Regions from separate parts of the Halalkalibacter lacteus genome, predicted to be linked through region 2. Evidence: riboswitches for the same ligand, from Rfam matches in the RefSeq annotation. Region 2 holds a riboswitch; the other holds the start of a gene.
What was found. A riboswitch is a leader RNA that binds a small molecule or an ion and turns the genes downstream of it on or off. The one in region 2 is predicted to bind thiamine pyrophosphate.

Region 1 (5,219 bases), on a different contig from region 2:
CTATTATGTTTATGAATAAAACGATAGACTTTCAAAAACACTTCTTGAGTAACATCTTCCATATGACTGGGGGAGACCCCTATTTGAAAGGCAAATTTCTCAACGGTTTTTAGATGTTGTTCAATTAATTGCTGGAAGGCATCATCATCGCCTTGTTTCGCCCGCTCGATTAATTGTTCTTCCATTTTTATTACCCTCCGTTTTCCAACTCAACTTGTTACGATATTTATTAAACGAACGATTATAACAAGAAGTTTCATTTAATAAAAAAAGAAAAAAGCATCACGGTTGCAATGCTTACTAGAACGACGCTAAGCCCTTCAACTCTATGAATATGCTTGTAGAAGTTCTACAATACATTTGACAGATAGTAATGTTACATAACAATTATAGCTCTAAATCGCTCTTTTGAATAACAGAGAAGTAATAATCTACCTTATGTAATATTTCCTTACAATAATAAGGAAACAGAATAAACCTCAGTTAGTTATAGATGTATATTTCAGTCCGAATGGCTATTGTTAAACATAAATCTATTCCATCTATTCTTACTCAGGTGCATCAGTTAAATCTTCAATATCAGTTGAGCCAAAAATTAATAAAAAAAGCAAAATGATTAGCATGATCCCACCTGTTAATGCCTTCCCATCAAAGCCTGAACTACAGTTAACCGTTTTATTCTTCCCCATTTCCTAATCCTCCTTCTCCATTCGCCTTTGCATCGCCTCAAAGACATCATCAAGAGTCATATCTCCATTCTCCTCAAGAAAATCTGCTAAAGCATTCTGTTTCGCGTTGTTTGGTGTAATATATTTTCCGAGTAATGTTACCGAGACTGCTGGAGAACCACGAAATAACTCAACACTATCAACTTTAAGCTTTCCTGATAATATTAAGGCTGCGGCGATCAGGTCTAAATTTTTCCCTTTAAATAAATCTTGTATGGAGTAAGGTGTGGATATAGGACCCTGCTTATTTGCTGAATTTGGAGGTTGAAATGGTTTTCTGTAATTTCCATACATCATAAAAAACACCCCCTAACCTAATGTATGCTTTAGAGAATGCTTCTGTGATATCGTTTATCTTAAATACTTGTATTTATAGGTAATCATATAAACCACGTATTGAAAGAAACTAAAAAACTAGAATAATCTAGCAAATAATCTAATCATATTTATTGTGAGCGTTTTACACTATGTGTTAGAGGAGAGGAATTAAATGAGCCACAAGCATAATTATTTCGCTTGTGGCTCTCCTCCGTACAGTAACTAAAGTTTTAAAGTCTAATAATAGATAGCCTCTATCTTCTGACATCTCAAGCACTTTTTATAAAATGATTCGTCTTGATAATCGTGACGACAGCTCTTTTGAACATCTTTTAAGTGATTTTCCCAATAATTCAGTTGATCTTTTAAATGATGAATCTTCTCTTGAATATCATCGACCTTCATCGGCAAAACCTCCTATGAACTATTTACTGATAAATTCCGCCTCCAGATTTCTTAAACTGTTCCGCTTTTTCTTGCATTCCTTTTGCAATTGCTTCACTAGACTCCAGTTTGTTTTCTTTTGCATACTGGCGGATGTCGTGAGAAATTCTCATGCTACAAAACTTCGGTCCACACATCGAGCAGAAATGAGCTGTTTTTGCTCCTTCTGCTGGCAATGTTTCATCATGATATTCTAGGGCACGCTCCGGATCTAATGCTAAGTTAAATTGGTCTCTCCAACGGAATTCAAAACGAGCTTTTGATAAGGCATCATCACGTACTCGTGCTCCTGGATGACCTTTCGCTAAATCGGCTGCATGCGCAGCAATTTTATACGTAATAACTCCTTCACGAACATCTTCACGATTAGGCAAGCCTAAATGCTCTTTCGGCGTAACATAGCAAAGCATCGCCGTACCAAACCAACCAATCATCGCGGCACCAATAGCAGACGTAATATGATCATAGCCTGGTGCAATATCTGTCGTTAAAGGCCCTAATGTATAGAATGGTGCTTCGTGACACATTTCAAGCTGCTTATCCATGTTTTCTTTAATTAAATGCATCGGGACATGTCCTGGTCCTTCAACCATGACTTGTACATCATGTTCCAAAGCGAGCTTCGTTAGTTCTCCAAGCGTTTCTAATTCTGCAAATTGTGCTTCATCATTCGCATCGGCAATGGACCCTGGACGAAGACCATCTCCTAAAGAAAAAGCGATATCATACGTTTTCATAATCTCGCAAATTTCTTCAAAGTGAGTGTACAAAAAGTTCTCTTGATGGTGATGTAAACACCATTGAGCCATAATTGAACCCCCTCTGGAAACAATACCGGTGAGCCGTTTTACTGTTAATGGAACATAACGAAGGAGGACTCCCGCATGAATAGTAAAGTAATCAACTCCTTGTTCTGCTTGCTCAATTAGCGTATCGCGGTACACTTCCCACGTTAGATCTTCAGCAATCCCTTTTACTTTTTCTAATGCTTGGTAAAGAGGAACCGTACCAACAGGAACCGCTGAATTACGAATGATCCATTCTCTCGTTGTATGAATGTTTTTCCCCGTTGATAAATCCATCATCGTATCAGCGCCCCAACGTGTGGCCCACGTCATTTTTTCCACTTCTTCTTCAATGGACGAAGAAACAGCTGAGTTCCCAATATTCGCATTAATTTTCACATGAAAATTGCGCCCTATAATCATAGGTTCTGATTCTGGATGATTGATATTATTAGGAATAATCGCTCTACCTCTTGCAACTTCATCACGTACAAATTCGGGGTCTAGATTTTCTCTTATTGCGATAAACTCCATTTCAGGAGTAATGATTCCTTTTTTTGCATAGTGAAGTTGAGTCACATTTTTCCCTTGTTTCGCACGCAATGGTTTACGCTTTAACCCTGGAAAGACATTATCATTTGCACGTGTGTCATTTCCATTAACGTAGCCATTATCTTCAGGCTTAATGTCACGTCCTTCGTATTCTTCAACATCACCGCGTTCCTTGATCCATGCACTACGTAAGGCAGGAAGTCCTTTTGTAATATCAACTTCATAATCATGATCGGTATACGGACCGCTTGTGTCATAGACACGGACTGGAGGGTTCTCTTCTTCTCCGGCTGAACCGGTTGTAGCACTTAATTCGATTTCTCGCATTGGTACTTTTATGTCAGGCTTAGAACCTTGAACATAAACTTTCTTACTACCAGAAAAGCTAGACATGATGGAAATGTTTTTCTCGTTTAATGAGGGTGTGGACATCGAAATCTCTCCTTTTTTTTAAATAGAAAGGACGAGATCTAGAACATAAAAAGAAGGAAGTATGAAGATACATAAAAAAGCCGGGTACCAAATAATTTGGTTGGACCCGGCTAAATGATAGAAGTATGATCATAATGAAACATTCTAAACTTCCCCACGCTGGTATGAGCCAGATCAGGTCCAAAGGGTCAACAATCTTTACCGTTCTTGTTTCTCAGCCCAACTTATTGGACTCCCCTAGTTAATTCTATTAAGTTTGTATTCTTTACTAGTATATAGTAAAGAGATGACTAATAAAATACTTTTTTCATTTTAGCCCTAAATACCTATTTGAACCTTTAAGAGAATGTTGATTCAATTACAAGACATAATCTGCTAAGACAGTTTGCACTTCATATATATTTAAACTCTTATTGAATTGCTTTTGGATAGGGGTTGAACTTCCCGACACCCAAATTTTCAGCTCTGCATCTAAGTCAAAGTTTCCTGCTGTTTCAACACTAAAATGAGTAATGTTTTTATAAGGAATGGAGTGAATTTCTACTTTTTTCCCTGTCACTCCTTGTTTGTCGACAAGAATCAAACGCTTATTTGTGAAGAGAAACAAATCGCGAATCAGTTTGTACGCTCTTTCAATGCTCTCACCTTTTGTTAAGACTCTTGTAAATTCTTTTTCCACCTCACCAATACTTACTTCTGATGCATTTCCCATTAATCCATCAAATAACCCCATATGTTAAAACCTCCCATGTGATCAACTGGTAACTCTAATAGAATCATACCATAATTTACCTTTATTCCTAGCCTATTAAACACCGACATTAGTTACGATCTAGTTTTATGATACTGTTTTTATGTGAATAATATCTCAACAAGGAGGAGTATTTTATGAAACCAAAAATACTAGTCTATATGAGAGTAGACGACCGCGTAATCAAAGAGTTAGAAAAAGATTTCCACATTACAAGCTTTCAAAATCATGAATACATCGGAAATCGAACCTTTGACCAAGCATTAAAAGAAGCCGATGGAATCATTGGTCTAGCCTTAAAGGTAAACAAAGAATTATTAGATTTAGCTCCAAACCTTAAAATTGTTTCTAATGTATCCGTTGGCTATGATAATTTAGATATTGAAGAACTTACTAAACGAAAGATAATGGCCACCAATACACCTGGCGTTCTTGATGATACTACGGCCGATGCTATTTTTGGAATTATGCTTTCAACAGCAAGACGAATTCCAGAGTTAGATCAGTTTGTAAAGTCAGGTAAGTGGGATATCTCTTTACAACCAAACCAATATGGGGTAGATGTACACCACAAAACGTTAGGGATAATTGGCATGGGTAAGATTGGTCGTGCGATAGCCCAAAGAGCGCATTTAGGCTTCGGAATGAACATCCTCTATCATAATCGTTCAAGGAATAAAGAAGCTGAAAATATTTATAATGCTACATACTGCGAGCTTGATGAACTTTTAAAACAATCAGACTTTGTTTGCTTAATGGTTCCATCAACGAAAGACACGAACAAAATGATAGGGGCTGCCGAATTTAAGAAGATGAAGAAATCTGCTATCTTTATAAATGGTTCGCGTGGGAAAAATGTTGACGAGGATGCCCTTTATCATGCCCTTTCAAATGGAGATATTCATGCAGCTGGGATCGATGTGTTTACAGAGGAGCCGACAAATCCGAATAATCCATTGCTTCAATTAAAAAACATTGTCACTCTTCCTCACATCGGTTCATCTACGACAGAATGCGAATATGGCATGTCAAAGCTCGCAGCGGAGAATTTGCATGCAGGTTTGAGTGGCAAGAAGCCGCCATCTTTACTAAATGAAGATGCTTCGGGAAAAGAGAAATAGCGATCATCTTTTTTGTATTAAACATAATAGCTACAAATGGAGTAACTGAACTACTAAAAAACCGGCTACGTGTTCATAGCAGGTTTTT
Region 2 (5,219 bases):
ATAAAGTTATTCAAGGTGGGGAAAAGGTTGTTGATGTAGGTACTGGTTCAGGAGTGTTAAGTATCGCTGCGGCAAAGTTAGGGGCGAAAAGTACTCTAGCGCTTGATCTTGATTATGTCGCTGTTGAAAGTGCTTCGCAAAATGTGTTGCTTAATCGTGTAGAAGATGTCATATCGGTGAAACAGAATAACTTACTTGAAAACATAGAGGGACCGTATGATATCGTAGTAGCGAACATTCTAGCAGAAGTCATTGTTCGTTTTGTTCAAGATGCGGCAGCGGTTCTTAAACCAAACGGAACGTATATTACATCGGGTATTATTAAACGAAAAAAGCAAGAGGTAAAAGATGCGCTTGTAAGTGGTGGATTTATCATTAATGAAATTGTTGAGATGGATGACTGGGTAGCCATTATCGCGAAAAAAGCGTAAAGAGCATAACAAAGGGTCTGACCTTTTTAAACCCTACAAACAAAACCATAGTGAGGACGATGACGATGCAACGATACTTTGTTGCGAAAGAGCAAATGACGGATCGACACATTCATATTATTGGTGATGATGTCAGGCACATTCTAAGAGTAATGAGGATGGATGTCGGTGATGAGATTATTTGTAGTAATAATGATTCACGAACGGTTAAGTGTTGTATTTCAAGTCAAACGGAAAAAGAAATTATTGCTGATATTATAGAAGAATTACATCCAAATACAGAGCTCCCTGTTCATGTGACGATCGCGCAAGGACTTCCTAAAGGAGACAAGTTTGAGCTGATTGTTCAAAAGGGAACAGAGCTAGGTGCCTCGGGGTTCCTTCCTTATGCTGCCGCGCGTTCCATAGTTAAGTGGGACAAAAAAAAGGCAGGAAAGAAGATTGAGCGATTAGAAAAGATTGCGAAGGAAGCAGCTGAACAGTCATATAGAGAACGTATTCCTACTGTTTATGACATTCATTCTTTTGCTGAGTTGAAACAAGAGCTTTCCTCATATGATGCTGTCCTTTTGGCGTATGAAGAGTCAGCCAAAAGTGGGGAGCAAGCAAAGTTAGTAAAAACGCTTACGGCACTCTCGCCTCGTTCATCGATCTTGATTATTATCGGACCTGAAGGTGGTATGACAGAGGAAGAGGTTAGCCAGTTGACAGAAGAAGGAGCCATTCCTTGTGGGTTTGGTCCTCGTATAGTACGTACGGAAACGGCATCACTCTATGCGCTTGCTGCTATTTCGTACCATTTCGAATTAATGAGGTGAAGGTAATGCCTACTGTTGCATTTCATACATTAGGTTGTAAAGTAAATCATTATGAAACAGAAGCGATTTGGCAACTGTTTCAAAAAGATGGATATGAGAAGGTGGAATTTGACGCAACGTCAGATGTTTATGTGATTAACACTTGTACAGTAACAAATACAGGAGATAAAAAGAGCCGTCAAGTGATTCGTCGTGCGATTCGGAAAAATCCCGATGCTGTTATTTGTGTAACAGGTTGTTATGCTCAAACGTCACCTGCAGAAATTATGGCCATTCCTGGGGTAGACGTTGTTGTCGGTACACAAGATCGTGTGAAAATGCTTGAGTATATTGAAGAGTTCAAACGTGTACGTGAACCAATTAATGGAGTCGGGAATATTATGAAGTCACGCGTTTATGAAGAGCTTGATGTGCCAGCGTTTACAGATCGTACACGTGCTTCTTTAAAAATTCAAGAAGGTTGTAATAACTTCTGCACATTTTGTATTATTCCATGGGCACGTGGCCTTATGCGTTCACGTGATCCACAAGAAGTTATAAAACAAGCAACGCAACTTGTTGAGGCAGGCTACAAAGAAATCGTGTTAACAGGAATTCATACAGGTGGTTACGGAGAAGACTTAAAAGATTACAGTCTTGCTCGTTTACTTGAAGATTTGGAACAAGTAGAGGGATTAAAACGTATTCGTATTTCTTCGATTGAGGCTAGTCAGCTTACAGACGAAGTGATCAATGTGATTGATCGATCAGAAAAAGTCGTACGTCACCTTCACATTCCACTTCAGTCTGGTTCAAACGCGGTGTTAAAACGAATGCGCCGTAAATATACAATGGAATTCTTTGGAGAGCGCCTAGATCGTCTAAAGGAAGTTCTACCCGGCTTAGCTGTTACCTCAGATGTAATTGTTGGTTTCCCCGGAGAGACAGAGGAAGAATTCCAAGAGACGTTTGATTTTATTTTGAAGCATAAATTTAGTGAACTTCATGTTTTTCCATATTCAAAACGTACGGGAACACCAGCTGCTCGTATGGAAGATCAAGTTGAAGAAGAAGTGAAAAATGAGCGAGTTCATCGCTTAATTGAGCTCTCTAATCAACTTGCAAAAGAGTATGCTTCAAACTTTGAAGGGGAAGTCCTTGAAGTGATTTTAGAAGAGCGTGATAAAGATGATAAGGATAGTGGGTTATTCGTTGGTTATACTGACAACTACTTGAAAGTAAAAGTTCCAGCTACAGAAGAGATGATTGGAAAGCTTGTTAAAGTGAAAATCACTCAGGTTGGTTATCCATTAAATCAAGGGGAATTTGTTCGTGTTATTGAAGATGGAAGAGCAAAGCAAATCGTAAATGGATAAATGAAAGGCCTTGAGTATCACTTAAGGCCTTTTCTCAGATGGATATCCTTTTAGATTTGTAGCAAGAACAAGATATTAATGATATGATTGGATGAACTACATGATAATACTAGCCCACTAGGGGAGCCGAATGAGGCTGAGATTAAAGTATAACTTTAAACCCTTTGAACCTGAACTATATTATAGCTTAGGGAAGTGGACATCATATGAACAGCTATTTTTTGGAAGTATAGTTACGAATGATGACCGCTCTCGAAATTAGAAGCGGTCTTTTTAGATTGTATTTGCAATTTTTTGAATTGGAGTGTTTAGATTGTTAAGTGCTTATGAAGCAATAAAACAAGATGTCAACGATTTTATCAATCAACCAGCTTCAAGTGATGCAGAATTTAATGCATTGGCGTTAAAAGTATTTCAGTTTCAATATGAATACAATCAAACGTTTCGAAAGTTTTGCAGGAAGCGTCGTGTTTCACCGAGAACGGTGAAACATTTCACTGAAATTCCTCCTGTACCGATTGATGCCTTTAAACTTACAACATTATCTTGCCATCCAGTTGATGGGACAGAAGCGTTATTTATGACGAGTGGAACAACGAATCCAGAAAAGCGTGGAAGAAACTATCACCGTGATTTAGATATTTATGATTTATCGATGAAGACATTTTTCAAAGCGTCTATCATGCCAGATCTAGAAAAAGTGAAAATGTTTGTTCTTTTTCCAACAGAAGAAGTAATGCCTAATTCCTCACTAGCTCATTATTTACATATTGCTAAGAAAACGTTCGGAACAGAAGATAGTCTATATGCATTTAATACAGACGAGTTTCAAGTAGAAAAGCTGGTTGAAGAACTTCGTCTAGCAGAAAAGAATGATGAACCAGTCTTATTAATAGGAGCAAGCTTTTCGTTTATTCATTTACTAGATGAATGCAGCACAAAGGGCATTAATTTTCAGTTGCCTCAAAAAAGTCGCCTGATGGATACAGGTGGGGCAAAGGGGCGGTCTAGAGAAATATCACCAGCCGAGTTTAAACAAGAGATGAGTAATCTATTTTGCTTACCTTTAGAAATGTGTCTGAATATGTACGGAATGACAGAACTTAGTTCACAAATGTATGATGGGAATCTTCTTCATAACGAAATGCACCTTACCAATCCCACCAAATACACACCACATTGGATGAGGACGGTTGTGATTGATATCGAACAAATGGAAGAGAAGCCAATAGGTGAAAAAGGCATTATTGTCCACTATGATCTTGCTAATCTTAATTCCGTAATGGGAATATTAACAGAAGATATGGGGATCAAAACAGAAGTTGGGTTTTATTTACTAGGTAGGGCTGCTGGTGCAGAAGCGAAAGGCTGCTCGTTAGTTGTCGATCAGTTTGTAGCACCTGAAAAATCATCAAGGGGAGATGTTGTATGACAACAAGCTTTTCTTGTTTTCATGTACCAACGCGATGCAAACAGTTACTTAGTGAAACCCCATATAAGACATTAGTGTTTGAGCATCATGGAGAAAAGGTTGAATTACAAGTTCCAGAGTTGACTCCAGATCTAATCGAAACAATAGCAGAAGCACTAAAAAAACAACAATCTGACTACGTACAAACACTTCATACGAATGAGATCATTGCTGTTTTCGACCAAGCTGTTCAAAAGTGGTTACATCCTGAGTATGAGTTACGAAAACAAGCCGAACGACTATTGCCAATTATTACAGGCTATGACGGTGAGATGATTCGCTTATTTATTAGTCGTTATGTAAAACAATTTCGGAAAGAAAAGTTGCAGCGGATGGTTGATGAAGATTTTCCTAACCCTCTTGTACTAGATGAATTTCGTCCGCGAAAATCAGGTGGGTTACAAAGAGCATACGGGCCCAAGCTCATTACTCATATTTTTTCAGGTAATGTTCCAGCTCTGCCGCTTTGGAGCTTAGCTGCGGGTATGTTACTTAAGTCAGCTACAATTGGAAAGGTATCATCTTCTGAGCCGTTATTTCCCGTGTTGTTTGCAAAAACGATTGCTGAAATTGATCCAAGGCTAGGAGATGCAATGGCAATCTTATGGTGGAAAGGTGGAGACGATGCTTTAGAGACAGTCAGTTTTCAATGCTCGAATGCTGTGATTGCTTATGGTGGAAAAGAGACGATTGAAACAGTAAGGCAGAAAGTACCTTCACATGTAAGTTTTCATTCACATGGTCATAAGGTTAGTTTTGGTGTGATTACGAAAGATTGTTTAGCAACAACGAGAGGCTGGCAAACCGCGAAACTTGCCTGTTATGATGTGTCCTGGTTTGATCAGCAAGGATGTTTATCACCGCATGTGTTTTTCGTGGAACGAGGCGGTACATATTCTGCACGTGATTTTGCACAGATGATTGCAAATGAAATGGACAATTTTCAATTAACCCACCCACGTGCAACGTTAACAGAGGAAGAACACCATGCGATTGTAAAGCAACGGACAGCGTTAGAATTTGAAAGCTTTGACAATTCTGCTCTTGATCTGATTAAGAGTGAGCAGGGGACAGAATGGACAGTTGTCTACCTGGAATTAGGTGAAGAAAAAAAGAGAGAATTTCCAATTTCCCCACTTAATCG

Region 1: it holds a riboswitch for thiamine pyrophosphate, as region 2 does, so the genes downstream of both, thiC (phosphomethylpyrimidine synthase ThiC) here and SAZ04_RS03040 (LuxE/PaaK family acyltransferase) in region 2, are expected to answer to the same signal.

What each region holds. Positions count from the first base shown of each region.
Region 1 is NZ_JAWRVL010000012.1:66,955-72,173, reverse strand. It holds gene SAZ04_RS10820 (RNA polymerase sigma factor) at 1-185, opposite strand, end outside; gene SAZ04_RS10815 (hypothetical protein) at 549-689, opposite strand; gene SAZ04_RS10810 (hypothetical protein) at 693-1,025, opposite strand; gene SAZ04_RS10805 (hypothetical protein) at 1,284-1,451, opposite strand; gene thiC (phosphomethylpyrimidine synthase ThiC) at 1,475-3,259, opposite strand; TPP riboswitch at 3,394-3,508, opposite strand; gene SAZ04_RS10795 (PH domain-containing protein) at 3,618-3,992, opposite strand; gene SAZ04_RS10790 (2-hydroxyacid dehydrogenase) at 4,148-5,131, shown strand.
Region 2 is NZ_JAWRVL010000003.1:69,965-75,183, forward strand. It holds gene prmA (50S ribosomal protein L11 methyltransferase) at 1-431, shown strand, start outside; gene SAZ04_RS03030 (16S rRNA (uracil(1498)-N(3))-methyltransferase) at 497-1,249, shown strand; gene mtaB (tRNA (N(6)-L-threonylcarbamoyladenosine(37)-C(2))-methylthiotransferase MtaB) at 1,255-2,604, shown strand; TPP riboswitch at 2,714-2,815, shown strand; gene SAZ04_RS03040 (LuxE/PaaK family acyltransferase) at 2,918-4,036, shown strand; gene SAZ04_RS03045 (acyl-CoA reductase) at 4,033-5,219, shown strand, end outside.